One region of the Pseudarthrobacter sp. rb genome, then DNA from elsewhere that is predicted to be linked to it. Evidence: riboswitches for the same ligand, from Rfam matches in the RefSeq annotation. Region 1 holds a riboswitch; the other holds the start of a gene.
The links. A riboswitch is a leader RNA that binds a small molecule or an ion and turns the genes downstream of it on or off. The one in region 1 is predicted to bind cyclic di-AMP.

Region 1 (14,205 bases):
CTTTGATGCCGCCCTTCCCTGCCGCCACGAGCATCGCGGCCTCCGTGGGATCACCGCGCACCTGCCAGCCGGACCCCTCCCTGCGGATGCTGGCGTCATTGCAGGCTGCTCCGCCCAACAGGGACCACTGCAGGGCAGCATCCCCGGGCAGCAGGGCGTCCCCAGGCAGTGCAGCACCTCCGGGACGTGTCGCACCGGTGGGCACGTTCCGGCCGTCCGGCTGCTGTCCGCCGGACGGGGTGATGTGTCCTTCCGGACCGTACCCGGAGCCTGTCACGTCGTACCACCCGGAGGGTGTCCACAGCGCACGGATTGTCATTTGGTTCTCGGTGAAGGTTCCCGTCTTGTCCGAGCAAATCACCGTGGTGCTGCCCAGCGTTTCGACCACGGGCAGCCGGCGCACCACGGCACGGCGCCGGGCCATGCGCCGGACGCCGATGGCAAGCGTGACCGTCACGGCGGCGGGAAGTCCCTCAGGGATGGCCCCCACGGCCAGGGCGACGGCGGCCGTGAACATTTGCCCCGGCCGTTCGCCGTGTGCCAGTCCGGCGAGGAACGCCACGGCGGCGAGGGCCAGGATGGCGACGGTGAGGGTGGTGCTGAACCGTGCCAGTTTCAGGGTCAGCGGCGTGGCCACGGGCCTGACGGCACCCATGAGCCGGTGGATTTCGCCGAGTTCCGTTTCGCCGCCGGTGGCCACGACGATTCCCGCGCCGGTGCCGGCGGTCACCAGGGTGCCGCTGTACAGCATGTTCCTCCGGTCCGCCACGGGTGTGACCTGGGGCAGCACCACCTCGTCCTTGGCGACGGGGTCTGATTCGCCGGTCAGTGCGGATTCGTCCACCCGCAGGGCGGACAGGCGTACCAGGCGAAGGTCGGCCGGTACCTTGTCGCCGGCTTCCAGCAGGACCAGGTCGCCGGGAACCAGGTCCTCGGACGGGACGTGCTTCCGTTCGCCGCCGCGCATCACGGCGGCATGCGTGCGGACCAATGAATGGAGGGCATCCAGGGCCGCCTCTGCCCGTACTTCCTGGATGAATCCGATCAGCGTGTTGACCAGGACCACTGCGAGGATCACGGCGGAGTCAAGGAATTCACCCAGGAAGACGGTGACCATGGCGGCGGCCAACAGGACATAGACCAGCGGGTTGTTGAATTGGCGTCCGAGTTTGCGCACGATGCCCGCGCGCTGTGACCGTGGCAGCTCGTTGACGCCGAACTGGGCACGCCGGCGCACCACTTCTTCCTGGTCAAGGCCCCTGGCGGCATCCGTCTCAAGCAGCAGCACCACCTCGTGGACCGGCAGTCCGTGATGGGCCGGATCCCCGGTGTATGCGCGCCCGGTGCCAATGCCGGACGGGCCCGGCTGCCTCGTCTTCATGTGACTGTTCCGGGAGTGCTTGCTCTTCGCCATGGGTGCGGCTGCCCGGATCAGTGTCCCAGCAGGGCGTCGAGGGTGGCGAAACCGTACCCCGCTGCCGTGATGCGGTCCATGACCTGTGGGAGGGCGTCGGCGTCCAGCGTCGTCCCGTCGTCGGGGTTGGACCCGATATGCATGAGCACGATTTCGCCGGGCTGCAGCCCGGCCAGGACGCGGTCGGCCACCGATTGGATGCTTGCGCCCCCGCTGGTGCCTTTCCAGCCGAGGGTGTCCACGGTCCATCTCACGGCCACGTACCCCAGGGCGTTGACGGCCGCGATGGTGCGGGTGTCGCGTTCACCGTAGGGGAACCGGAACAGCGGCCTGGGATCGGCCCCGGCAGCGAGGATGGTCTGCTCGGCACCGCGCAGCTGCTGCGTTATAAGGTCGTCGCTTAGGCCCGTGAACCCCGGATGGGTCATCGAATGGTTTGCCACACGGTGCCCGGCGGCCACAATTTGCGCCACGGCCGGCGGGTTGTTCGCGGCCCAGTTGCCGGTCAGGAAAAAAGTCCCGGCAACGCCCCGGGCGGCAAGGGTGGACAGGATTTTCGGCAGCCCTGCAGCGTTGGCTCCTGCATCGAAGGTCAGGGCCACGACGCGGCCGGCCCCCGGAATAACGGTCAGGTCCTGGCCGCGGAGGGACACGGGAAACGGCGCCGGCTGGGGCGGTTCCGGAGGCTGGGCCGGCGCTTCGGGCGGCTCTGGTTCGGGAACCGGCGGCACGGTCACCGGTGGCTCGACCGGAGCCTGGCCTGCCTCGGGGGTGTCGGTTTCCTGCGGCTCCTGCGCCGGCGCGGAACTGCCCGCGGGTGACGTACTAATTGATCCCGGCAGTGGGGATGGGAGCGCCGGTGATGGGGACGGAGAGGCGGCCGACGGCGGCCCGGCCGTGGGTGCCGGAAGCAACAGGGCCAGGATGATGGCGAGGACCGCCAGGGCGGCGGCGAGCGCTATGGCGGGCGCCCGTCGTCGTGCCTCACTGGCCGGCACCACCATCACCTGCCTTGAAAGTCAGCCGTCCCTGCCGCCGATATTCCGTTCAGGAGCCCTTGGAACCGTCGGATTCGGTCTCCGGTGTGTGGACCACCAGGACGGGGCAATGGGCGTGCGCCACGACGGCGGAGCTGACCGAGCCCAGGAGCAGGCCGCCGAACCCGCCGTGTCCCCGGCGGCCCACCACGATCATGTCCGCGTCCCGGCTGGCATCTATCAGGGCTTCCCGGGGATGGCTGCGCACAAGGGTCGAGCTGACGTTGGCCGGCATTTCGGCTCCGAAGGCCTGCGCCACAGCATCGTCCAGGACCTTGCGGGCACCCTCCTCGAAGCCCTCGACGCCCATCATCACGTAGCCGCTGTACATTTGCGGGTACTCCCAGCAGGCAACCGCCTGGACCTTGGCGCCAAGGGGGGTGGCCATCCGCTGGGCCTGCCGAAGTGCCTCCACGGACGCCTCCGACCCGTCGACGCCCACCACGATCCTGGCTATTGGTGCCCCGGCAATGCTCATCTCTGCTCCCTCGTCGGACCCGCGTTGTCAGGGCCCATCATGCCTGCGTACGTGGGGCGGGGCTAGGGCCGAAGGTCATGGCGCACCGGCAGGCGGCACGCCCCCTGTGGGAACCACCTCTCCGGGCCCCTCCGGTTCGGCGGCGCCCTGGTCCAGCCGGAAGGGGGGATATTCGTCGCGCATCAGCGCGGTGTACACCAGAACGCGGTAGATCCAGCGGTTGATGCCCAGGATGAAATCGAACAGCGGGCGCTGGTAGCGGCCGGTGAACAGTAGGATCACTGCAGCAATCAGGACCAGCAGCCCCAGCAGGGACGGTCCGGATGCCCGTTCATAGGTGGCGCCGAGGACGTTGTCTTCTGCCTGCGACCGCCAGATGGTTCCCGTGGTGCCTGCGAAGGCGGCCACCAGGAGCAGGTGCGGAATGGACAGGAGCCACCATTTCACCAGGACCAGTCCGCGCGAGAGCCGCTGCGGGTACTCCACGTCGAAATCGGCCGGGTAATTGGCGCGCTTGAGCGTAAACGGCGGGTAAAGATCGGTGCCCACGGCGGCGTAGGCGTAGAAGGCCACACGCCAGTTCCACCGCAGGACGCCCACGTTGAAGTCGAACAGTGCCCGCGGATAGCGGCCGGTGAAGAGGATGGCGAACCCGGCCACGATGGTGGTGATGGCGAACGCGAACCAGAGGAAGAAGAGGAGGATGAAATGCGGTATGGCCAGGAACCATTTGACCAGCCACATCCAGCGTGAAAGGCCGGGATCGAGTTCACCAAAGAGGCTGGAGGGGTAGGGGGTGGGGGCGGCAGCTACCGGGCTGTACTGCTGGGGCGGTGGTGGCGGGACGGCCCCCGGCGTTCCGGCCGTCCCCGGCGCTCCCGGCTGGTCCCATGATGCCGGGGTTGTAGAAGGGTAGGGCGGCCCGGCCGCGGCCGGACCATTCATTGACGGTTCCCGGTAAACCGGCCCACCCATGCCCGGCCCACCCGTGTCCGGACCACCCATGGGGCGCCCGCCGTCAGGGCGTGCGGCATGCCGGCCCAGACCCGCGGCTCCAAAGATGATGAGGGGAACGCCAATCAGCAGGGCGATGATCCCGCCCACCAGCAGGCCCGTGGCTGCCGGCCGGATCAGGTCGGACCGGAAGCCGGCCTGCGCCTGGACATCAACCACGGGGGAGGCATCGGCGTTCATCACCACGACTTCCCACGCGCCCGGCGTGATGTTCCAGGTCAGCTCCTGCTGTCCCGTTCCCGACGCGGAGGCGGTCCAGATGCGCTGGTCCGCGGGCGGTGATGCCGGGTTGCCGCCCGGTACATCGCGGTATTCGGCGCGGAACGGCCGCTGGCGGATGTTGAGCAGCTCCGAGTGGTGCACCCCTGACAGGTATTGTTCGACGTCGGCCTGCGGGGCGATGCCAACGAACACCGGTTTATCCGGGGTCACTGATTCAACGCGCAGCCGCAGGGTGCCGACGTCGAAGGGCAGCCTGCCGGGAACATCGTCTCCAATGGCGTCCGCCCGCGGCGAGGTCAGGGCGAATGAACTCACGGAGAACCGTGATGTGCCGGATGTCAGGTATCCGTCACCCTGGATCGTTCCCACTGCTGACGCCACGGCCCCGCCCGCCAGCGCGGCCAGGCCCGGAAGCGTTATCAGGATCCCGAGGATCAGCATGATGATGGCTGCGGGCTTCTTCATGGGGTGAACCTTCCGCGTTGGGTATGCGGGCAGGGCGGTGGGAGGATCAGCGGGCGGTGCTGCCTAGATGGCGTTCGTTGCTGCCTGGGTCCGGGTGATGATGGTGGGGCAGGGCAGGTGCTTCAGGACCCCATGGGCGGTGGAACCGAGCAGGAGGCGTTTGAAGGCGCCCCGGCCGCGGCTGCCCACCACCAGGAGCCGGGCTCCTGCTGCGGCGTCGACGAGGGCGTCCACGGGGCCTTTGTCGGTTTCCAGCCGCTGGTGCACGGTGAGGTCGGGGTAGTCTTCCTTCAGTCCGGCGACGGTTTCGGAGAGGACAACCCGGTCCTCGTCCACGATGAGGTCCGCGAGGGCGCCCGGCGTCAAGCCGGCATCGATGATGGGATCCGGCACGCTGACGGCGTACACGACTGTGAGTTCGTCTCCTTCGCGGTCTGCTTCAGCGGCTGCGAAGGCAACGGCCTGGGTGGCCTCTGGTGAGCCGTCAACGCCTACCACCACTCCCGACCTGCCCTCGAGGTCCTGGGTTCCGACGACGGCAACGGGGACCTTGGCAGCGGTGGCGACCTGGAGGGCGCGGTCGGCAAGGGCGCCGCCGAGGTGGCCGCTGCCGGACCCAATGACCATCATCGAAGTTTTCTTGGAGTACTTGGCCAGGGAGCCGCCCACGCTTCCGGTGAGCAGTTCCGTGGCGGGGGTGATGGGAACCGCTCCTTCCAGGCGGCCGGCGGCGGTCTTGAGGAGTTCCTCGCCAGCCTGCTGGAGGGTTCCGAACCACGGATAGGGTTCGGCAACCCAGCGGTCGTCCACCACGTGGAGGACCACCAGCGGCAGGCCTGCCCGGTGCGCCCGGCGGGCTGCCCACAGGACCGCGGCCTGGCTTTGGGCTGAGTCGTTGGTGCCCGCAGCTATGGGTTTTTGCGATGTCATGGCCGCACTTCCTGCTCGTCGTGAACTGGGGTTTCCTGCTTTTCAAGACTGGCCCCGGCCTTGGCGGCGCTGTAGGGCCAAAAGTCACGGAAGCGCTGCTCAGGCGCTTCTACGCTCCGGGTTCTGCCGGAGCGACCGGCTCCGGGCCCGGAGTGTCCGTTTCTGCGAGGGTCTTGAAAATGGTCCAGGCGACGGCGGTGAGCGGCACTGCCAGCAGCGCCCCGATGACGCCGGCCAGGGTGGCCCCGGCGGCCAGGGCGAGGATGATTACCAGCCCGTGGATCCGCAGTACCCGGCCCATGAAAAGGGGCTGGAGGATATGGTGCTCGAACTGGTTGGCGGCCACCAGGATCACCAGGACAATGAGAGCGGTAACCGGCCCGTTTTCCACCAGGGCCACCAGCACCGCGAGGCTGCCGGCGGCGGTTGCTCCGATGATCGGAATGAAACCGCCCAGGAAGACCACCGCGGCCAGCGGCACTGCCAGGGGAACCCGCAGGACCAGGAGCCCGATCAGGACCATCACGGCGTCAATCGCAGCGATGATGAGTGTCCCGCGGACGTAGCCGCCCAGCACCACGATGCTTCGCCCGGCCGCCAGATGTGCCTTGCCCTGGCGGGTTGCCGGGAGAAAACCGATCAGGAACGAGCGGATCTTCTCGCCGTCCTTGAGGAAGAAGAACAGGATGACTGCCGTCAGGACCGTACCGGCCGCGATCTCACCGGCAGTCCTCAGCCCCGTCAACGCGTCGGCCCCCAGGCTGCCGCCGGCAAGGAACTTCTGGAACTCCCCGCGGGCGGCGTTGATCTGGTCGTTCGTCAGCGCCACGGGGCCGGTGGTAATGAACTGCTGAAGCTGGCCTATTCCTGCTTCTGCCCGGGCTGCCAGGACGGAGGCCTGCTGCCTGACCAGTGTGGTGATGCCTCCCACCACGCCGGCTGCCACTGCCAGGATCACCAGGAAGGACGACAGGACGGCCAGGGCGCGGGGCCATCCGCGGGCGGCAAGCCAGCGGACCGCGGGAGCCATGGCCGAGGCCAGGATCAAGGCCACCATAACCGGGATGGTGACCAGTGGAACACGGGTTGCGGCCGTCACCACTGCCCAGGCGAGCGCCAGCACGGAGAGCGTCTGGATTGCCCGTATGCTTGCCCGGCCCAGGCCGTCGGTCCACAGTACAGACATCCTGCCGGTAAAAGACCGGGGATGGGACGGATCTGCCGCGTCCCCGTCCAGGGGCTCATTGCCTTGCATTGGCTTTCTCCTTGCTGCCGTTGTTGTCCGGCTCCAAACAGTACGTCGTTACTGTTGCTGTTACCCCTTATGGTCGGTGCTGACCTTCCGGGTTTTTACTGGTGGATTCCGCGACTGCCGGGGAGCCGGGACGGGTGGCATGGCATCGACGGTTCCCATCCGCACGCGGTGGTCAGTATGCTTACTATTGACGGCCCAACGCAACGAGAAAGGCACCATCATGACTGAACAGAACGTCCCGGACGATGAGCTGGAAGTCGTGGAGCAGGACGATGTGCTTCTCGACGAAACTCCCGGCGCGGCGTCGTCCCTGGAACTGGACCCAGTATCGGGGGAGCCGGACAACTACCCCGGTGCTGCCGAAAACAACCCCGACCGCTGGCAGGAGGACCCCTTGCTGCAGGACGAGGCCGTCTCCGGTGAAGAGGAGGACTTCCTGAGCGACCAGACGCTGCGGGATGAAAGCGCCAGGGCGCGTTACCGTTCAGGCGATGAGCAGGTATCGCCTGACACCCCCACCCTGGGGGAGGCCGCAGCGGATGTTGATTTTGGGGAAGCCCCCACCGGCCTCGAAGCTGACGGCAGCGACGACGAGGAGAATTTTGGCGGCTCGCCGCTCAGTGAGTTTGAGCCCGACGACCTGGAACGCTAGCAACCCCGCGGGCCGGGCCGGCGTGGCCCGGCCCGCAGTGGAGGGAGTCCCATGCAATCCAAAGAACTGCTGCTGGAGGCCTTCGATCGCCTCCCGGTCCTGGTCCGGGAAGCCCTCGACGGGCTTGACGCGGCGCAGCTGCAGCGCCGTCCGGGTGGCAACGGCAATTCCATCGCGTGGTTGATCTGGCACTCGGGCCGGGTGGAGGATGCGCAGGTAGCCTCGTCTGCGGGCCTGGAACAGGTGTGGACGGCGGAAGGTTTCGTGAAGCGCTTCGGCCTTCCCCTGGGGGAACGCGACACGGGCTACGGCCACTCCAGTAAACAGGTGGACGCCGTCAGGGCGCCGCGGGAGCTGTTGCTGGAGTACTACGATGCCGTCCACCGGCAGACCGCCAAGGTCCTGGAAGACATTGCTGATCCGGACCTGGACCGCGTGGTTGACAGGCACTGGAATCCGCCTGTGACCCTCGGAGTGCGGCTGGTCAGCATCCTGGGGGACTGCCTTCAGCACCTCGGCCAGGCCGCCTACGCCAAGGGGCTGCACGCCGGGACGGCAGGCGCCGGCGGTGCGTGAACTGGTGGTATTGGGCACCGCCTCACAGGTCCCCACCAGGACCCGGAACCACAACGGCTACTTTCTGCGCTGGGACGGCGAAGGGCTGCTTTTCGACCCCGGCGAGGGAACCCAGCGCCAGATGATCCACGCCGGCGTCGCGGCCAGCCACATCAACAGGATCTGCCTCACGCATGTGCACGGAGACCACTGCTACGGGCTGCCGGGAGTCCTGTCCCGGATGGCCCTCGACGGTGTGGCACACCCGGTCCACCTGCACTATCCGGCGTCGGGTGACCCGGTGGTCCAGGCCTTGGTGGCCGTGGGTTCGCCCGGCATCGACCTGCGGCTCCATCCGCATTCGGGGGCCGGGCCCGTGGCGGACTGCCTGGAGGTGCGGCCACTGAGGCACCGCATCGAGACATACGGCTACCTGATGACGGAGCCTGACGGACGCACCTTCCTGCCGGAGCGGCTCCAGGCGGCAGGAATCGGAGGCCCGGACGTGGGCCGGCTGCAACGCGACGGCGTCCTTGGGGCAGTCAGGCTGGAGGACGTGAGCGTACCCAGGCCGGGCCAGCGCTTCGCCTTCATCATGGACACCGCGCCGTGCCCCGGCGCCGACGACCTGGCGGACGGCGCTGACCTGCTGGTCACCGAGTCAACGTTCAGCGACGACGACGGCGTCCTGGCACGGCAGTACCTGCACCTTACTGCCGGGCAGGCCGGGGAGTTGGCGGCGTCCGGCGGGGTCCGCACCCTGGTGCTCACCCATTTCTCCGCACGGTACGGTGACGACGTCTCCGTGCTGGAACAACAGGCGCAGGCACGGGCCCCAGGGGTTACCGTGATCGCCGCCAACGACCTTGACCGCATCCCTGTTCCGCGGCGGCGGCAACCAGCGGGAGAAGCAGCGGGCCCAACAACGGCGATAGGGTTAAACCATGACAGCAGCAGCTGAATCCACGGTCACTTTCGATGGCCGTTTCGCCCGGGAACTGGCGGAACTCGCCGTGCCCTGGCAGGCCGAGGAAGCGCCCAGCCCTGAGCTCCTCGTCCTGAACGAGAAGCTGGCAGCGGACCTGGGCCTCGACCCGCAATACCTGCGCAGCCCCGAGGGTGTGCGGCTCCTGGTGGGAAACCACGTGCCGGCCGGTGCCACACCCGTGGCGCAGGCGTACGCCGGACACCAGTTTGGCGGATACTCGCCCCTGCTCGGCGACGGACGGGCCCTCCTGCTGGGCGAGGTCACTGACCGGGCCGGCCGCCTCCTGGACGTCCATCTCAAAGGTTCGGGGCGAACGCCCTTCGCCCGCGCCGGGGACGGCCGTGCCGTCGTCGGGCCCATGCTGCGTGAATACATTGTCAGCGAGGCCATGCACGCACTGCACATTCCCACCACCCGGTCGCTCGCCGTCGTGGCCACCGGGCGGCAGGTCCGGCGCGATGACATGCTGCCCGGCGCCGTCCTGGCGCGGGTGGCAAGCAGCCACCTGCGCGTAGGCAGCTTCCAGTACGCGCGCGCAACCGAAAATATGGACCTCCTGAAACGGCTGGCGGACCACGCCATCAGCAGGCACTACCAGCACGCCGCTGATGCCGCCAACCCCTACCTCGCTCTGTTCGCGGCGGTCGTCTCCGCCCAGGCGGAGCTGGTGGCCCGGTGGATGCTGGTGGGCTTCGTGCACGGGGTCATGAACACGGACAACATGACCATCTCCGGGGAAACCATCGACTACGGCCCGTGCGCGTTCATGGACGCCTTCAACCCGGCCGCCGTCTACAGTTCCATCGACGTCGGCGGACGCTATGCCTACGCCAACCAGCCGGTCCTTGCCGAATGGAACCTGGCCCGGCTCGCCGAGGCCATGCTGCCGCTGATTGACCAGGACCAGGAAAAAGCCGTGGCCCCGGCGGTGGAGGTACTCGGCGGCTTCCGCGGTCAGTACAGCGAGGCATGGACCCGCGGGATGACGGGCAAGCTGGGCCTGGGCGGCGTCGATGAAAGCGGCGCCGCCGGGGCCCTTGTGGATGATGTCCTCGACATCCTGAAGGACGGACCCGTGGACTACACCTTGTTCTTCCGCAACCTGGGCAAAGCGGCTCGCGGGGACCTCCGTCCCGTGCGCGGCATGGTCCTTGACCTGGCCGCCCTCGATGCCTGGCTGGAGCGGTGGCAGGCGCTGCAGCCTGACGCGGAGCTGATGGACAGCGTGAACCCGGCCTACATTCCGCGGAACCACCTTGTGGAGGAGGCGCTGTCCGCTGCCACCGGCGGAAACCTGGCTCCGCTGCAGCAGCTGCTGGAGGCGGTCAGTGAACCCTTCACCGAGCGGCCCGGGCTGGAACGTTACCTGCAGGGGGCGCCCGACGACTTCGGCAGCTACATGACCTTCTGCGGGACCTGACCGAGGCGGCCCGCGGGGTAAAACGACAGGAGGGTGACAGCCGGTGTTCCCGGCTGCCACCCTCCTGCTTCGTCCGGCGCCGCCAACGGCGCCGGACAGTGCGAAGACTAGGCTACGCGCACAGCGGAGTAGCCGCCGAGCCAGCTGATGGAGTGCACCTGCGTGTCGAAGCCGTTGACGCCGCCGCTGACAACCTGGCCGTTGCCTGCGTAAACGCCCACGTGGCCGGAGGTGATGATCAGGTCACCGGGGGCGGGAGCGCCTACGACGGTGCCGTACTGGAAGAACTGGGTGGGGGCCAGATCGCCCACGGACTTGCCGACGGAGCGCAGAGCCTTCTCGACCATGGCGGTGCAATCCTGCTTGAAGCCCAGCTGGCTGTAGGCCGAGGCGAGGATCGCAGCGCCGGTGCCCGTGCCGGTGGTGGATGCCACCGGGGTGGCCGAGGCGTAGGACATGTTCATGCCGGTGTTCGCCGGTGCGGTGGCGGCTGCGGCCTGCACGGGTGCTGCTGCAGGGGCGGGCGCCGGGGCGGCGGTGTAGCCTGCGCCGGGAATCTGGATCTGGTCGCCCGGGTAGATGACCGAGGACAGTCCCAGGCCGTTGGCGGACAGCACGCCGTTGAGGCTGACGCCGTAGGCTGCTGCAATGGCGCCGAGGGTGTCGCCGGAAACGACCGTGTGGACGTTCCCTGCTGCTGCGGCGGGGGCTGCGGCCGGGGCGGCAGGAGCCGAGGTGGCCTGGACGCTGGTCTGCTCAGTGGTGTCCGGGGCGGATACACCTGCATGGGCCGGGGCGCCGACTCCGAAGGCAATGCCGGATGCCGCAGCAACGGCGAGCGCGGGACGGCCCAGGGAGCGGGCCTGGGACTTGGCTGTTACTGCGAGGCCCTCGAGCACAATGGAGCGGGCCGGGGTCGCGCGGTGACGGGCAGTGGTTGAAATTTTTGACACGGTTGATCGCCTCTCCCATGCCTGCGGGGTGAGCTGTCGGGTTCGGGCTGGAGATACCCGGCCGGAAGCAACCCCGCGACGTGCGGAGGCGCTATCGACTTAACCCCAAGGCCACAAGTGGCCGCGGAAACTTGGTTCCCCCGTCCCTGCCAACTGGAGCGGTTGAATCCCATGATCAGCGGCAGGGCTCGGCATGCTGACGGGAATGTCCCGTCTGAGAGGGACACCAAAAGACCATAACCCACGTGCGGCGTGATTGTCACATTTGGATAACATACGAGGTTGTTCTCTCGCATTGGGCAAACGTCTGGACATACACCCCGAGCCAGGGCCTGACCTCAGGTGATACTTTGCCCGTGAAGCACGGTAACAATGTGGAAACAGGCCCCTGCCCTGCGCCCAATCCCGACGGTAACCTTCGGGACTATGCGCCCGTTCGTGACCTTAGGGAGGCTCCCCCTTGGCGGGGGCTTCATGGCCGTTGCCCTGGCCACCCTGGTCAGCAATGCTGCGGCCGCCGAAAAGACGGCCACCGCCCTCACCGAACAGGAAAAGGCCGCCAGGAGCGAGCGGGAACGCCTGTCCGGGGAAGCGAAAGCAAAACTGGACGCCGCACGTTCTGCCCAGGCTTCGCTGGCCCGGCAGGTCGCGGAGGAGCAGCGGCACGGCACTGAGCTGACCGCCCAGCTCGCCACGCTGAAAGGTACGACGGCGGCCATGGAGGGTGAGTACCGGCAGGGCCAGGCTGCACTGGCTGCCTATGAGGCGGCCCAGGCGGCCAAGCGCGCCGCCGCTGAGGAGCAGGCCCGCGGACAGGCGGAGGCCGCAGCCAAGGCCGCCGCAGCGGCAGCCCGGCAGCCACAGGAGCCCGCACCCCGTGCCGACCCTGCCCAGGCCAATCCGGCCCAACCCGGTCCGGCCCCCGGCGCGGTCAATGATCCCGCCGTCAGCAACCCCGGCCCTCCCGCTCCGGAAGCCCCGGCACCGGCCCCACCAAGCCCTCCCGCCGTCGTCGTGCCTTCCGTTCCCGACGGTGCGGTCAACGATCCCGCCGGGGCGAAAAGCTACGCGTCCGGACGCCTGCCCGCCTACGGGTGGGGCCAGGACCAGTTCGTGTGCCTGGCCCAGCTGTGGACCGAGGAGTCCGACTGGTTGACCACCCCCACCAACGCCTACTCCGGAGCCTATGGATTCCCCAGGCCCTGCCCTCGGGGAAGTACGCCAGCGCCGGCGGCGACTGGCTCACCAGCTATCGCACCCAGATCGAATGGGGCCTGGGCTACATGCGTGACCGCTACGGTTCACCGTGCGCGGCCTGGAACCACTCCGCAACCCTGAACTGGTACTGACTGACGCGTTAGGCTGTCTCCATGCCAGATTTCGAACGGTTCCGTGCGCTGCTCGAAGAGGAGCGGGCGCGGCGCCTGGCACTGTTGCCGGCGCTGCGGGCGGACATCGAGGCAGCAAACTCGGCGCGCCAGGGTTCCAATGTCGACGACGAGCACGATCCCGAGGGTGCCACCATCGCCTTCGAACTCTCACAGGCCTCTGCGCTCCTGAAACAGAGTTCGGCGGGCCTGGACCAGATTGAAGCGGCGCTTGCCCGGCTGGCGGCGGGGACCTATGGAACCTGCGCCGTATGCGGGGAGCCCATCGCCGAGGGCAGGCTGGAAGCCCGCCCGTGGACCCCGTACTGCATCCACCACGCGGCGTTCGGGCGCGGGCGATGACCGGTACGGCGGACGTTGTGTCCGCGGCGGCGGATTTCGTGGACCGGACCCTGCAGAACGAGGGCGCCTGGTACCGGGCGGACGACGTCGGGGCGCGGCTGGGCGGGGTGCTTGCCTCTTATGGTTCCTCTGTGGGGGCCGTTCGCGGGACCGTGCGCGATGCGCTGCGGAAGTTCAAGGACCTGGACCATGACGGCACGGTCATGCTGGCCTCCGCCCTGTGGGGCCAGCCGCGGCCCGGTTCCCGGCCGGTTTTCGAGCGCCGCCTGGCAGCGGTGGTCCTGCTGCAGTCACGGGTGCGGCTGCTCCGTCACTCTGACCTGACCCGGCTGGAGGGTTTCCTTCGCTCCGCGCAGGCAGCGGACCTGACCGGGCCCCTTCTCGCCGACGTCCTGGTCCCGTTGCTGGCGGGGCTGGGGGAGCGCGAACGGCAGCGGGCAGGCGTTGTCCTGGCGCGGTGGCGGGAAGACCCGGACCCCCAGTTGCGGGCGGCGGCCGACGCCCTTGAAAAAGACTTGACCATTTGAAACGTACCGAGGAGATCCCCATGAATGAGCCGTTTGACCTTGAGCGTTTTGTTGCCGCGCAAAACACCGGCGGAACCTATGAGCAGGCGCTGGGCGAACTGCAGGTCGGCCGGAAGTCCGGGCACTGGATGTGGTTTGTCTTCCCGCAGATTGCCGGGCTGGGACAGAGCGCCACCTCCCGCAAGTACGCCATTTCCTCGCTGGCGGAGGCCCGCGCCTACCTGGACCACGAGGTGCTGGGCCCGCGGCTCCTGGAGTGCGCGCTGGTCCTGGCAAACCACGCCGACCAGTCCGCCGAAGACATTTTCGGCGGTATCGACGCCAGGAAGCTCCGCTCCAGCATGACACTGTTCCTCCGGGCGGCGCCCGGAGAAACAGTGTTCAAGACCGTCCTGGCCCAGTTCTTCAACGGGGAACCGGACCCGGCCACGGACGAGCTCCTGGCCGGCCAGGACGCGGCCGGCTGAAACCCGGCTTCTGTCCCGCTGCTGCGCGGGGTACGGGGAGCCCGGGGCGCGCTAAGGCGTGGGGCTGCCGCCGTTGACATTGAGCGTCTCGCCCACCA
Region 2 (14,205 bases), on a different contig from region 1:
GCACCACCACGGCGACGGCGGCAAGGAGCATGCCCGCGGCAGCCACAACAAGGACACCGCCGGATGATAGTTTTGGGGGATGCGTACTCTCGTTGTTGACCACCCCCTGGTCGCCCACAAGCTCACCGTCCTGCGGGACAAGAACACGCCGTCGCCGGTCTTCCGCCAGCTGACGGAAGAGCTGGTGACCTTGCTGGCCTACGAAGCCACGCGGGAGGTCCGCACGGAGCCCGTCACCATCGAGACGCCTGTCAGCACCACCATCGGCACGGCGTTCACCAAGCCCACCCCGCTGGTGGTCCCCATCCTGCGCGCGGGGCTGGGCATGCTGGAGGGCATGACCAAGCTGGTTCCCACCGCCGAGGTGGGCTTCCTGGGCATGGCCCGGGACGAGGAGACGCTGGACATCATCACCTACGCGGAGCGCCTGCCGGAGGACCTGACCGGCCGCCAGGTGTTCGTCCTGGATCCCATGCTGGCCACCGGCGGCACGTTGCGCGAGGCCATCAAGTTCCTGTTCAAGCGGGGCGCGTCGGACGTCACCTGCATCTGCCTGCTGGCCGCTCCCGAAGGCCTGGCCAAGCTGGAGGAGGAACTGGGCGACGCAAACGTGCACATCGTCCTGGCCTCCATCGACGAGAAACTCAACGAGAAGTCCTACATTGTTCCCGGCCTGGGCGATGCAGGCGACCGCCTGTACGGCATCGCAGGGTAGTTTTCACCCTTTTTTGAAGCCGTCCCCGCCGCTAGCCTGTGCGGATGGACTGGAAACTCGAACTTGTCTATGTCCCCGTGTCCGACGTTGACCGGGCCAAGGATTTCTACGTCAACAAGGTGGGCTTCAACGCCGACTACGACGAGCGGCCTTCGGACGACATCCGCTTTTTGCAGTTGACCCCGCCCGGGTCGGCCTGCTCCATCTGCATGGGCGAGGGGCTCCTGGACGCCCCACCCGGCACGGGAACCACGCTACAGATGGTGGTGGACGACATCCAGGCAGCGCACGACCACCTGAGGAACAACGGTGTGGACGTCAGTGACATCGAGGTGCTGCCGTGGGGCCACTTTGTCTACTTCGCCGATCCGGACGGAAACAAGTGGTCCGTCCAATACATCCCGTGGCGGAACGCTGGGACGGACGCAACCCCAAGCACCGCAACCCCAAGCACCGCACCATGAGGCACTGCAGCTGAAGCACCCTGAGGTTAAGGCACTCTTGGTTAGAGCACCACGGCCCGCATCCCTATGGATGCGGGCCGTAAATGACGCTGCAATTCCCTGCTGTGGCCCTGCCCAAGGCGTACGACGGCGGGGAGCCGGCACGCGCCGTCGGCCGCGGTCAATGCAGGGAAGGCTCCGCGGAAGGTGGTCCTTCGGCGCGAAGCCGCAGGGGAGCGGTGGCTAGTACCAGTTGTGCGCCAGGTGGAAGTTGAGCGCACCGCACGGGGAGGCATAGCTGAGCTTGATGTAGTTCAGGCCCCAGTTGATCTGCGTGCGGTAATTGGTGAGGTAGTCGGCGCCGGAGCTGGCCATCTTCTCAGCAGGGAGGGACTGGACGATTCCGTACGCACCGCTGCTGGGATTGGTGGCCGTAGTGGTCCAGTCCGATTCCTTGGTCCACAGCGTTTGGAGGCACTGCATCTGGTCCGGACCCCATCCGTACGTGGCCAACTGGCTGGCGGCGTAGGCCTGGGCGCCGGCGGGGTCGTTGATTGCGACGGCGGGTGCCGGCTCCGGAGCCGGGGCGGGCTCGGGTGCAGGTGCAGGTGCAGGCGCCGGCGCGACCGGCGCGGGAGCGGGCTCCGCCGCCTGTGGTGCCACTGCGATTGCAGCGGGAGCGGGGCTCGCCGCCGGGTTGGAACGGATCTCACTCTTCTCGATGCTCATCTGGGCATCGGACGCTGCCTGGGTTGCCTGGGTTGATGACACCGGGGCCATGCTGCTGGTGGCCTGGCCGGCTGCGCCGACCCCAACCAGCACCGCGCAGGATGCTGCGAGGATTCCGGCCCGGCGGCCCAGGGTGGTTTTCTTTGCCTGCTGCGTGGCCTTATGTTTAGCCTTGGCATGCAGGCGTGCTTCTGCCGTGTTTTTGAACATGATTGATCGCCTCTCACACCTGCGGAGTTAGCTGTCGGGTTCGGATGAGGGCATCCGGCCGTACGGAAAATCACGTACTGGCTTAACCCCAAGGGCGTTCATTGCCCGGGACGGTGGGTCCCCCGCCTCTGCCGTTGCTCAATCGGAAATCCGGGGAAGCGGCAGAGCTTGGCGTCAACCCGGGATATGCGGCCCGAACGGGGACCGCACCCAATCGACGGTACAGGAAGATCAAGTGAAAGTCACATTTAGGTAACGGAAGTCACGGGCGGCAGCGCGTCGGGTTGCCCGGCTGCGACGGGGAGTATCCGGGTGGGGACCTGCCCGGCCGGGCATCATGCAGCCCCGGCACTCGCGTGCCAAGCCATCATGCAGCCCGGGACGGGGCGTCCTCGTCAGTGGCCGGTCAGTTCGTAAACCGTAGTGCCGCCAATGCTCTGCGACGTGAAATTGGCTGCCACCCACTCCGCGATCCGGCTGGCAGCGTCGGAACCGCTGTTGGAGCGCATGGCTCCGCCGCCGATGAAGTAATGGATCTCTCCCAGGTCTACCAGGTCCTGGAACTGCGCCAACGTGGGGGAGGGGTCGGTACCGTTGAAGCCGCCCACCGCCATGACCGGCAGCTCCGTTGCCAGTTGGTAACCTGCGGCGTTGTTGGAGCCCACCACGGCCGCGGCCCAGGTGTAACTCGAGGCGCTGCTCTTGAGCGCGGCGACCAGATCAGCCGACGGCGTGGGCGCACGCAGGAGGCCGCCCGCGCCACCCCCGCGGCCGCCGGCGAAGCCCGTGCCGCCCTGGGCATTCGGCTGCCGGAAGCCCTGCCCCGTATTGCCCTGTGCCGTACTGCCCGGGTTTGTGTTGCCCCGCCCCGCAATACCTGTAGGGCCGGTGCTGTTCGCGCCGGAGCCGTTCCGGCTGTTCCGGACGCCGGCGGGGGCACCGCCTGGCCCTGCGCCGAATCCGGAAATGGGGCCGGCACTGACAATTGCCCCACTGTGCGCTGTGGACGCGGTGGAGATGGAGAAGGCCAGCGGCCCGGCGAGCGTTGCAGCGATGGCCAGCGCCGCCGTCGTCCGCTGCACCGAACGCATGCCCAGGAACTGGCTGAAGCCCGCGCCTGCTGCCCCGGCCAGCCCGCCTGCAAGGACCACCCACCGCAGCCACGGACCGTAGGCCGAGGTGGTGCCCAGCAGGAAGAACGCCGTCAGGGCTGCCGCGGCCACTGCAGCCGCGAGCCCGATTGCGGCGGCCGCCTGCTGCCTGCGCTGCCACAGCAGACCTGCACCCAGGCCGGTCAGCCCGGCGATGCCCGGCGCCAGCGCCACCGCGTAGTAGGGGTGGATGATGCCTGCCATGAAGCTGAACACCAGGCCGGTCACCAGCACCCAGGAGCCCCAGACCAGCACGGACGCCCGCACCGGATCCGTCCGCGATGCACGCCGGCCGACCCACAGCAGGCCGGCCGCAAGGATCAGGGCGGAGGGCAGCAGCCAGGCGATCTGGCCACCGAACTCATTGTTGAACATCCGGAACAGGCCGGGAACGCCCCAGCCGTTGCCGCCACCCACGCTGCCCGTTTCGTCGCCCGTCAGCCGGCCCAGTCCGTTGTAGCCAAGGGTCAGCTCCAGGATGGAGTTGTCCTGCGAACCGCCAATGTAGGGCCGCATGTTGGCCGGCGTCAGCTGCACGGCCACGAGCCACCAGCCCGCGGAAACCACCATCGCCGCCCCCGCCGCGGCCAGCCGCAGCACGCGCCGGCCCAGCCTGCCCGGCCCCGCAACCGTGTAGGCCACGGCAAAACCGGGAACCACCAGCAGGACCTGCAGCTGCTTGGCCAGGAATCCAAAGCCCAGGAACACCCCGGCCAGCAGGAGCCAGCGCAGCCGGTCCTCCTGGACCGCGCGGAGTACCGCGTACGCGGCCGCCGTCATGAGCAGCACCAGCAGGGCATCCGGGTTGTTGAACCGGAACATCAGTGTGGCAACCGGGGTGAGGGCCAACACCGCGGCCCCCAGCAAACCCGCCCGGTGGGCGGTGGTGGCATCTCCGGTGGCGTGCGCCGCGGTCCGGCGCACGGACAGGTAGAGCAGCCAGACGGCGGCAACGCCCATCAGCGCTTGCGGAACCAGGATGCTCCACGGGTTCAGCCCAAAGAGCCGGACCGACAACCCCATGACCCACAGGGAGGCCGGCGGCTTGTCCACGGTGATGGAGTTGGCGGCGTCAGAGGAACCGAAGAACCAGGCAGTCCAGTCCTGTGAGCCGGCCTGGGCGGCAGCGGAGTAGAAGGCGTTGGCCCAGCCGGACGCCCCGAGGTTCCAGAGGTACAGAACCGCCGCGCCCGCCAGCAGCGCTGCCAGTTCCAGGTGCCGCCGGCGGGCCAGGGGATCCCGATGCCGGCTGGCGGGCCGGGTCCCCTGGGCCGTGGCGGCCCCGCCCCCTCCCGACGCACGGGGCAGGAGGGGGCGCGTGAACCCGGTTGTTGGGCTTGAAGGCATGGAGCTGGGGTAGTGGCTGGCCATGGCGGGCTACTTGGTCAGGTCGTAGAGAGTGGAATTGCCCACGGTCTGGGCCTGGAAGTTGGCCTGCACCCAGGCGGCCACCTCCGAGTTGCCGCCCCGGCCGCCCATGCCGCCGCCCTGGATGTAATATCCGATCTCACCCTTGGATACCATGTCCTGGAACTGGGCGAGCGTGGGGTACGGATCCCCGCCGTTCCACCCGCCGAGCGCGATGACGTTGGTGTTCGTGGCAAGTTCCAAGCTGGCTGCCTGGCTGGCGCCGGAGACGATCGCGGACCACTTCGTGGTGGTGGAGGAGAGCAACGCGGTCACTGCGGCGTCGGCCGTTCCCTCACCGGGCCCGCCCGCTCCGCCGGGACCACCGGCCCCGTCGGCTGCGCCGCCCATTCCGTCTGCGGGATCAAACCCGTTAGTGGGGTCAAACCTGTCGGTTCCGGTGGCGGCGTCCGTGCCGCCGCTGCGGTCGCCGCGGAAACCAGCTGCCCGGTTCCCAAAGCCCCCTGCCGCCGAACCTGCGGGCCCCGACGTCGGAATGGAACCCGAATGGGCGGACGCCGCGGTGGCGACGGTCCAGGCACCCGCCCCGACTCCTCCGGCCAGGAGGGATACGACGACGACGGCGGCAGCGCCCGCGCGCCGGAACCGTCCGGCCGTGCCAAGGCCGTCAACGCGGAGCAGGAGGCCCGCGGCTGCAAGGACGCCAAGGACGATGACGACGATGCGCAGCCAGGGGAGCCAGGACGCGTCGCGGCCCAGGAGGACCGCCGACCAGATGGAGGTGCCCAGGACGGTTGCGGCCAGGACAATCCTGGCCGGCCAGGAGGCCCGGCCGCGCCAGAGCTCCACCGCGCCGGTTCCCACCAATGCCGCGATCGCCGGTGCCAGCGCCACAGAGTAGTACGGGTGGACAATGCCGCTCATGAAACTGAACACACCCGCGGTGACCAGGAGCCAGCCGCCCCACAGGATCAGCGACGCGCGGCCCATCGAAGTGCGGGCTTCCCGCCGGGTGAACCAGAGGCCGGCAGCCAGCAGGACGAGGGCGGCGGGCAGCAGCCATGACACTTCGCCGCCAAAGCTCGTCCCGAACATCCGCAGCAGGCCAGCAGCCCCGCCGAATCCGCTGTTGCCGCCGCCGAAACCGCCGCCGGGACCGCCGGCCGCACCGCCCGCTCCGCCGCCGGGCATGCCTTCACCCGAGCCGGTGATGCGGGCCAGGCCGTTGTAGCCGAAGGTCAGCTCCAGGAAGCTGTTGGTGGTGGAGCCGGCCATGTACGGGCGGGCCGAAGCCGGTGTCAGCTGGAAGAGGGCGATGTAGCTGCCGGCCACCACGATGATGCCTCCCAGTGCGCCCATGAGGTGCGCCAGCCGGCGACCGATCGAGGTGGGGGCTGCCCACAGGTAGGCCAGTCCCAGCGCCGGAACGACCAGGAAGCCCTGCAGCATCTTGGTGAGGAAAGCCAGGCCGATCACGGCTCCAGCCGCAACAAGCCACTTCCAGCCCGCCCGTTCGGTGGCCCGGATGGTGAAGTATGCCGCCAGCACCAGGCACAGGGTGAGCATGGCGTCGGGGTTGTTGAACTTGAACATGAGCGCAGCCACTGGCGTCAGCGCCAGCGCGGCGCCGGCCAGCAGGCCTGCGGCCGGTCCTGAGACCCTCTTGACCGCCAGGTAGAGGACGCCGACGGCGGCCGCGCCCATGAGTGCCTCGGGCACCAGCATGCTGAGAGACGAGAATCCGAAAATGCGGCCCGCCAGGGCTGGAATCCACAGTGCCGCCGGGGGCTTGTCAACCGTGATGGCGTTTCCGGCGTCGAGCGATCCGAAGAGGAACGCGGTCCAGTCCTTGGTACCCGCCTGGATGGCCGCGGCGTAGAACGAGTTCCCGTAGCCGGTGGCGGCAAGGTTCCACAGGTACAGGACCGCCGTGGCCACCAGGAGCGCGGCGGCCGAGGGGCGCACCCAGCGCGGCTGGCTGCCGAAGGCGAAGCGCGCCCAGCGCGGGGCGGGTTGTGAAGCTCCCGCGGCAGAGGCCGGGCCGCCGGCGTTTGCGGGCCGCGGTGTGGCAGTTGAGCCGGTGCCTGCCGGTGAGATGGTGGAGGTCATGGTGCACCCGTTTCTGTGGAGGTGGTGGCGTGGGTTGTCTTGTTGGTGCCGGCTCCCCGGAAGACCCAGAGCCGGAACAGCAGGAACCGCACTGCCGTGGCAGCCAGGTTCGCCGCCACCACGGTGAGGACTTCCATCCACCGGTCGGGCGTCGTGGTCCGGTGGACCAGGGCGAGCGCCCCGGAGGTGAGCACCAGGCCGATGCCGAACACGATCAGCCCCTCAAAATGGTGCCGGACCGGGTTTCCGCCCTGGATCCCGAACGTGAAGCGCCGGTTGGCCCCGGTATTGGCCACGGCCGTGACCAGCAGGGCAAGGAAGTTGGCCAGCTGCGGATCCATGAAGCCCCGGCAGAACAGGAAGATCAGCAGGTAGGCCAGCGTTGAGGCGGCGCCGATGGCGGCGAACCGGACCAGCTGGCCGAACAGGCTGCTGCCGCGGGTCTGTTCGCCAGCCCGGGACGACGCCGGGAGCGGGCCCCTGGCAAGGGCGGCGCGCAGTTCCGGAACCGGGATGCGCCCGTAGACCAGGTCGCGGGTGAGCCGGGCCATTCCACGGACGTCGGCCAGCGCTGTGCGGACCACGTCCACACTGGAGTCGGGATCGTCGACCCAGTCCACGGGAACTTCGTGGACGCGCAGGCCGCAGCGCTCAGCCAGGACCAGGAGCTCGGTGTCGAAGAACCAGGAATTGTCAACGGTGTAGGGGAGGATCTGCTGCGCGACGTCGGCACGGATTGCTTTGAATCCGCACTGGGCGTCACTGAACCGGGCAGCCATCAGCGAGTGGAGCATCAGGTTGTAGCTGCGCGAGATGAACTCCCGCTTGGGTCCGCGGACAACCCGGGAGTTGCGGGTCAGCCGGGTGCCGATTGCGAGGTCGGAGTGCCCGGAAATCAGGGGTGCCAGCAACGGGGGCAGGGCTGCCAGGTCGGTGGAAAGGTCCACGTCCATGTAGGCCAGGACCGGCGACGGGGACGCGAGCCATACCTTGCGCAGCGCGTTCCCGCGACCCTTCTCATCGAGGTGTACCACGGCGACCTCCGGGAACTCGCGGGCCAGCCGTTCGGCGATCTTCAGGGTGCCGTCCGTGCTTGCGTTGTCCGCCACGGTGATCCGGAAGCTGTGCGGGAAGGTGTCGCGCAGGTGTCCGTGGAGCCTGCGGAGGCATTCCTCAAGGTCGCGCTCCTCGTTGAAGACGGGGATGGTGACATCAAGGACGGGGACTGCGGTGCGGGTGTCCACGGGCGCGCGCCGTACGGCACGTCCCGGGGAGGGAAGGCCCGGCGGCGCCACCGCGGCGTCCTGCAGGGTTCCTGAAGTGTGGTCGGTGAGCGTCATGCATCAAGAGTGGCGCTGCCTGATTTGAAGGCTTTAGGCACAACCTGTGACGCGGCTGTGTAAGTCGTGGCGCTTCAGGGCTGCGCGGGTCCGGCCGCCGGAAGCCGGACCGCGAACTCGGTCCTGCCCGGCCGTGATACCAGTTCCACGGTGCCGCCGTGGGCCATGACAATCGATTCGACGATGGACAGCCCGAGGCCCGAAGAACCCTCGGAGCCGGAGCCTTCCGAGCCGGAACGGGCGGCGTCGGCCCGGGTGAAGCGCGAGAAAATACTGCCCTGGAATTCGGCCGGGATGCCGGGCCCGTCGTCGGTAACCGTAACCACCACGCTGCCGTCGGCCGAGCGCATCACGCCGGTGGTCACGGTTGTGCCGGCCGGGGTGTGCTTCCGGGCGTTGGAGAGCAGGTTGGCCAGCACCTGGTGGAGCTGGGTGGTGTCCCCGCGGACCGTGACGGGTTCGTCGGGCAACTGCAGCTGCCACGTGTGGTCCGGGGCCATGACCTTTTCGTCGCTGACGGTTTCCACCACCAGTTGGGTCAGGTCCACGTCGGTGGCTTCGGTTGCCTTGCCCTCGTCCAGCCGTGCCAGCAGCAACAGGTCCTCCACCAGCGCTGTCATGCGCTCCGACTGGCTTTGAACACGGCCCAGCGACTTCTGGCCGTCCTCGGTCAAGGGTTCAGTCATGCGCATCAGCTCGGTGTACCCGCGGATAGCGGTCAGCGGTGTTCGAAGTTCATGGGACGCGTCGGCAACAAACTGGCGCACCTTCGTCTCGCTCCGCTGGCGTGCCTCCAGCGCACTGGAGACGTTGTCCAGCATCAGGTTCAGGGCGTGGCCCACGCTGCCCACCTCGGTGGTGGGATGCGCCGCAGAGGGCGGCACCCGGACAGCGAGCGCAACCTCACCGGCGTCCAGGGGGAGCTTGGACACTTTGGTGGCGACGTCGGACAACTGTTCCAGCGGCCGCATGGTCCGGCGGATCAGGGCAGTGCCGGCCAACCCGATCAGGACCAGGCCGCCCAGCGAAACCAGCACCATCGTCAGGACCAGCGAGGCCTCGGTGCTTTGTTTCGTTGCCAGTGGCAGGCCGGTGATCACCACATCGCCGTACGGGGTTTCGGTTGCCATCAGCCGGTAGTCGCCGTTGGACAGCTCGCGGTCCACCGGCATGCCGTCGTGGGGGAGCGCCTGCAGGGTGGCCGCGTCCCGTGCGGTCAGGGCTGTGCGGGTGGCGTCCGAGGAGAGGAAGCCGGCTTCCCGGCTGACCTGTCCGCCCACCACCCTTGCATTCAGCGTTCCCACGCTTTGTCCGCGTGCGTCGAGGGGGTCGGGACGGCCGGAGGGGTTGCCTTCCGGCGGCCGGCCGCGGGATGCCAGCTTCAGCTGGGCGTCCAGCTGGTTGGTGAGGACCACATCCATGGAGGCATAGCTGACCACGCCGATCGCACTGGAAATTGCCACCAGGAGGGCCATGGAGAGCAGGATCAAGCGGGTGCGGAGGTGCCAGGTTGAGGGGTTGAACCAGGAGCGGCCGGCAGGCCGGGGGACACCGGAAAGAGACACGCGTTTCCTTCGGCTAGTCTGCGGGCTTGATGACGTAGCCCGCGCCGCGCACGGTATGGATCATCGGCGGATGGTTCGCTTCGATCTTCTTGCGCAGGTAGGAGATGTACAGTTCCACGATGTTTGCCTGGCCACCGAAATCGTAATCCCACACGTGGTCAAGGATCTGGGCTTTGCTGACCACGCGTTTTGGGTTTTCCATCAGGTAGCGGAGGAGTTCGAACTGTGTGGCCGTCAGCTGGACGTCGTCCCCGGCGCGGGTGACTTCCCGGGTGTCCACGTTGAGCACCAGGTCGCCCACCACCAGCTCGGCGGTATCCATGGCAGCCACCCCGGAACGCTGGACCAGGCGGTGCAGGCGGAGCAGGACTTCCTCCATGCTGAAGGGCTTGGTGACATAGTCGTCCCCGCCGGCGGCCAGCCCCGCGATGCGGTCCTGGACGTCGTCCTTGGCCGTCAGGAAAAGCGCGGGCACCTCCGGCGCGAAGGCGCGGATCCTGCCCAGCAGCTCCACGCCGTCGAACCCTGGCAGCATGACATCGAGCACCAGGACGTCCGGGTGGAAGTCCTTGGCGAGCTTCACGGCAGTGGGCCCGTCGCCGGCCACGGCTACGGACCAGCCTGCCATGCGCAGGCCCATGCTCATCAGTTCCGACAGGCTGGGCTCGTCATCCACCACCAGGGCGCGGATCGGGGAACCGTCCGGGTGGGTGAGCTGGGGAAGGTTGTTGGTCATGGGGTGCGGGGATGCCATGGGACAACTCTCCGATCTGTCGGTTTGCCGATGCTTTGACGTTGCTGTGTTCCGGCTGCGAGCTCCAGCCTAGCCACCTGTGACCCCCGTGAGGGGGCGGCCTGGCTGTTGCCCTGGCAGGTCACAGGCAGGCTTGGTCCGCCGCACAGCCCCTGCACAGCAAAGCGGCACAGCCTGTTGGGACAACAGCACCACCAACAGCTACGACTTCTTGGAGAAAACCATGGAACAGCACGACAACGCCTACCCCGGGGCATCAGGCCACAACCGTCAGGCGAACCCGTCCGCAGAAGGCCGAAAGCAACAGGGCCAGCCGGCCCCGGTGTGGGAAGGCACGGCAGATGATGCCGGCCGCGACGGTGCCGCGCAGGGATGGAATGCCCAGGCAGGCCATCCCGGCCCGGGCCAGGAGCCGGCAGGACGGGAGCAGGCGTCGCGGGACCAGCCGCAGCAGGAGCAGCCTGCCCAGGGCTGGGGCGCCCCCGTTCCGGGTTCGCCTTCTGCGGGGTGGGGTACGACGACGGCGCAGGGCCAGGTGCCCGGCTCCGGCATGGGATGGGGCGCACCCCAGCAGTACGCACCCACTGATTCGACCCGGGGAGGGAAAGGGAACTGGACCGCGAAGAAGGGCCTCCTGGTGGGTGGCGTTGCGGTGGTGGTGGCCGCGGCAGCCGGTGCCGGCGCCTACGCTGCCGGAAACGGGAGCGGAACGGCTTCAGCGACCAATGGCCAGGGCGCGGGTGCCATGGGCCAGGTCGGCCCCGGGAGCCAGAGCGGCGTTACCGGTCCGGACGGCCAAAGCGGCATGGGTGGCGGCATGGCAGGTGGCATGGACGGCGGCATGTCAATGGACGGCGGGCCTGGCGGTCTGGGGATGGGGTCGGCAGGGCTCAACGCAGCCGTCCACTCCGAATACGTGGTCCTCCAGGGCTCCAGCTACGTCACCATGGCGGGGCAGGCAGGCACCGTCACGGAAATCTCCGGCACGTCCATGACCGTCAAGAGTGAGGACGGATTTTCCCGGACCTACGCCGTGGGCTCCGACGTCGAGGTGACGCAGGGGATGCGGCAGCGAGGCGGAGGTTCCACCGGCACCACACTCAGCTTCTCCAATGTGACCTCCGGCGCCAGCGTCCGCGTGACCGCCCTAAAGGACGCGGAAACCTACACTGCCGAGACCATCCAACTGGCTGCAGCCACCACCGCAAGCACCCCCAACCAGGGAAGCAGCAGTAACTGAGGGCATCCCTAACGATGTTTGGACCGTCCTGCCTCCGGCTCAGCGGCGTTCGCGGGCAAAAAAATCTGCTGGGGCAGGACGCCGGTTGGACACGCCGCAGAGGTGGGGGGCCGATTCCACGTCAAACGGTTGAATTTCGGACACATTCGGCAATGTGCCAAACTGGCGAAGATTCTTCTGCAGAGGGCCGAATTTCGGCGTTTTGCCGATTCGAGCGCCCCAAATCATCCCCGCTTCCGAAATAGTGACATGCAGCACAATTCCTGGATTTGTCTCACGATGCGGACGATTCGGTCCATTGTTACTTGCAAGTTGGCATTGTTACGCGGCACACTTCCAATGTGAACAAGAACTCAACAGCACCTGCAGCCGCAGAATATTGGCCCAGCACATCCGCTGCTGCCGACATGCGCTGTTGTCGAATGCACGCCTGACCTTCCCACCCACCGAAGTTCTTAGGCATTCGCCCCCAAGCCCAGCGTCGGGCGTCCCTCCCCGGTCCGCGTGACGGGGAAACCAGCATTCGAGCCGCGGAGCCGGCCATTTCACATTGAGGTAAACATTCATGTCAGTTGCATCCGGATACGTCCACATCTCTGTCCGTAACGCCGCCAAGGCCGGCCAGGCCACCGGCCTTCGCCCCGGCTTCGGCCCGCGTCCTTCGCTTGCTCCCTCCGCATCCGGAAGCAGCTTCCCTGCCCAGGGCTTCGCCCCGCAGGGTTACAACCCGAATTCCTACGGTCAGCTTCGCGCCGTGCATCCCGCCGAGTCTGCTCCCGTTACTGCCCCTACCCCAGTGGTGCCCGGTGCAAACCAGGTCCGCCCGGTAGCCAACGACAACGTTGCCCGCGGGTTCGTCCTCTACATGGGCATCGATGAGGAGACCGCGGCGGCGGCCGGCACCTCCATCGCCAAGCTTGCGCAGGAAATCCGCGCTTACGCCCAGTCGCTCGTCTCTGGTGCCGAAAGCTACGCTGCCGTGGCGGTCGCGCCGGCCGGCACCCCCGGTTCCGCGCTCGACGTCGTCCGCTCCACCTTTGGCGACCCCACGGTCAACTCCCGCCAGCGCACCGAAACCCCGCGCCCTGCCCAGCCGCAGGAACCGCGTCCCTCCGGTGTGCTCATCGACCTCGCCCGCCGCGAAGTCCACCTCGACGGTGAATCCCTGAACCTCACGTTCAAGGAATTTGAGCTCCTCAACTACCTCGTCGAAAACGGCACCCGTACCGTGGGCCGTGACGAGCTCCTCGAGGGGCTGTGGCGCAACGCCGAAGAAGTGCCCAACGAGCGCACCATCGACGTCCACATCCGCCGCCTCCGCTCCAAGCTCGGCCGCCTCGCCAACACGGTCCGCACCGTACGCGGCCAGGGCTACCGGTTCTACGAGCACCCGGAGGTTGTTGTCTGGGCCGCTCCGGAGTACTCGATCTAACTCTCTTTCGCGCGAAGGCGACCTGCTCCTGTCGGGCTGCTCGGTCCGTGCGTCACTGTGGGCACGTTTTAGGGCTCTTGCCTGTGGCTGTCCCCTGATTTCACGGGCCTTGTCCCCTTGTCGGTTCTTGAAAGCGTGCCCTGCGTGACGCTGCTTCTGAATGTTCCCGCCAGCTAGGCTTGGGCCATGAGTTCGCACCACGTTCGACGCCTTGTGATCATGCGCCATGCCAAGGCTGACTGGCCCGGCGGCGTGGCTGACCACGAGCGGCCGCTGGAGGAACGCGGACACCGGGAAGCGCCGCTGGCCGGGCGCTGGCTGCTCAAGAACAACATCGTCCCGGACTTCATTCTGTGCTCCAGTGCCCTGCGCACCCGGCAAACGTGCACCTGGGTGTGCTCTGAACTCGGCGACAAAGCCCCCACGCCCAAACTCGAAGACGGCCTGTACGCGGCCTCGGCCCTACGGATGCTGACAGTGGTCAACCACGTGCCGGACACCGTGACCACGCTGATGCTGATCGCGCACCTGCCGGGCGTACAGGACCTGGCCATGCACCTCGCCTCGCGGGATTCCGACCACGACGCCTACATGGACGCCGCCACCCGTTTCCCCACCAATGCGCTCACCGTCCTGGAGACGGAGAAGCCGTGGGCGGAACTCGACGGCCAGGACGCCCGGATTACCCGGTTCGCGGTTCCCCGGGCCCACTAGCTGCAGCTCCACTGCCGGCAATCCCGCGCAGCAGCGCCGCCACGTGCCTGATGCCAGGGCTGGCCGTCATGGTCCTGCGATGGACCAGCCCCACCTGCCGGGCCTGGATGGGGTTGACTACGGGAACGGCCACCACGTCCGGAGGCAGTGCCGGCCGCCCCAGGCGGGGCACCAGCGCAACGGCCACCGCCTGCTCCACCAACGCAATGTGCGTCGCAAAATCGGGGTCGTAAACCCTGATGTCCGGGACCCGCCCAAGATCGGCGAAAATCCGCAGGAGCGCTTCGTTGCAGATGGCGCCGTCGGGCGTACTGATCCAGCGTTCGTCCACCAGCTGTGCCGGCTCCACCTCCGCCTGGTGCGCGAGCGGATGACTGTTGTGCACCAGGACGTCCGCCACGTCCTCGCAGAGCCACTCCAGCGTCAGGTGCTCCG

Region 2: another riboswitch for cyclic di-AMP. It lies ahead of ACWRN3_RS15070 (aggregation-promoting factor C-terminal-like domain-containing protein); the one in region 1 lies ahead of ACWRN3_RS04540 (C40 family peptidase).

What each region holds. Positions count from the first base shown of each region.
Region 1 covers NZ_JBWJAR010000002.1:390,200-404,404, reverse strand. Annotated here, with positions in the region: gene ACWRN3_RS04590 (cation-translocating P-type ATPase) at 1-1,381, opposite strand, end outside; gene ACWRN3_RS04585 (polysaccharide deacetylase family protein) at 1,432-2,418, opposite strand; gene ACWRN3_RS04580 (universal stress protein) at 2,462-2,929, opposite strand; gene ACWRN3_RS04575 (DUF4389 domain-containing protein) at 3,005-4,630, opposite strand; gene ACWRN3_RS04570 (universal stress protein) at 4,694-5,560, opposite strand; gene ACWRN3_RS04565 (AI-2E family transporter) at 5,670-6,815, opposite strand; gene ACWRN3_RS04560 (hypothetical protein) at 7,036-7,467, shown strand; gene ACWRN3_RS04555 (mycothiol transferase) at 7,519-8,043, shown strand; gene ACWRN3_RS04550 (ribonuclease Z) at 8,036-8,983, shown strand; gene ACWRN3_RS04545 (protein adenylyltransferase SelO) at 8,967-10,430, shown strand; gene ACWRN3_RS04540 (C40 family peptidase) at 10,538-11,383, opposite strand; cyclic di-AMP (ydaO/yuaA leader) riboswitch at 11,387-11,557, opposite strand; gene ACWRN3_RS04535 (hypothetical protein) at 11,828-12,292, opposite strand; gene ACWRN3_RS04530 (aggregation-promoting factor C-terminal-like domain-containing protein) at 12,478-12,732, shown strand; gene ACWRN3_RS04525 (TraR/DksA family transcriptional regulator) at 12,754-13,113, shown strand; gene ACWRN3_RS04520 (DNA alkylation repair protein) at 13,110-13,640, shown strand; gene ACWRN3_RS04515 (DUF1810 domain-containing protein) at 13,661-14,107, shown strand; gene ACWRN3_RS04510 (glucose 1-dehydrogenase) at 14,159-14,205, opposite strand, start outside.
Region 2 covers NZ_JBWJAR010000011.1:52,880-67,084, forward strand. Annotated here, with positions in the region: gene ACWRN3_RS15055 (phosphatase PAP2 family protein) at 1-67, shown strand, start outside; gene upp (uracil phosphoribosyltransferase) at 80-715, shown strand; gene ACWRN3_RS15065 (glyoxalase superfamily protein) at 760-1,179, shown strand; gene ACWRN3_RS15070 (aggregation-promoting factor C-terminal-like domain-containing protein) at 1,402-2,097, opposite strand; cyclic di-AMP (ydaO/yuaA leader) riboswitch at 2,103-2,263, opposite strand; gene ACWRN3_RS15075 (ArnT family glycosyltransferase) at 2,493-4,619, opposite strand; gene ACWRN3_RS15080 (glycosyltransferase family 39 protein) at 4,626-6,725, opposite strand; gene ACWRN3_RS15085 (bifunctional glycosyltransferase family 2/GtrA family protein) at 6,722-8,065, opposite strand; gene ACWRN3_RS15090 (sensor histidine kinase) at 8,140-9,630, opposite strand; gene ACWRN3_RS15095 (response regulator transcription factor) at 9,644-10,384, opposite strand; gene ACWRN3_RS15100 (hypothetical protein) at 10,608-11,624, shown strand; gene ACWRN3_RS15105 (hypothetical protein) at 11,664-11,882, opposite strand; gene ACWRN3_RS15110 (winged helix-turn-helix domain-containing protein) at 12,190-13,056, shown strand; gene ACWRN3_RS15115 (SixA phosphatase family protein) at 13,243-13,770, shown strand; gene ACWRN3_RS15120 (LysR family transcriptional regulator) at 13,739-14,205, opposite strand, start outside.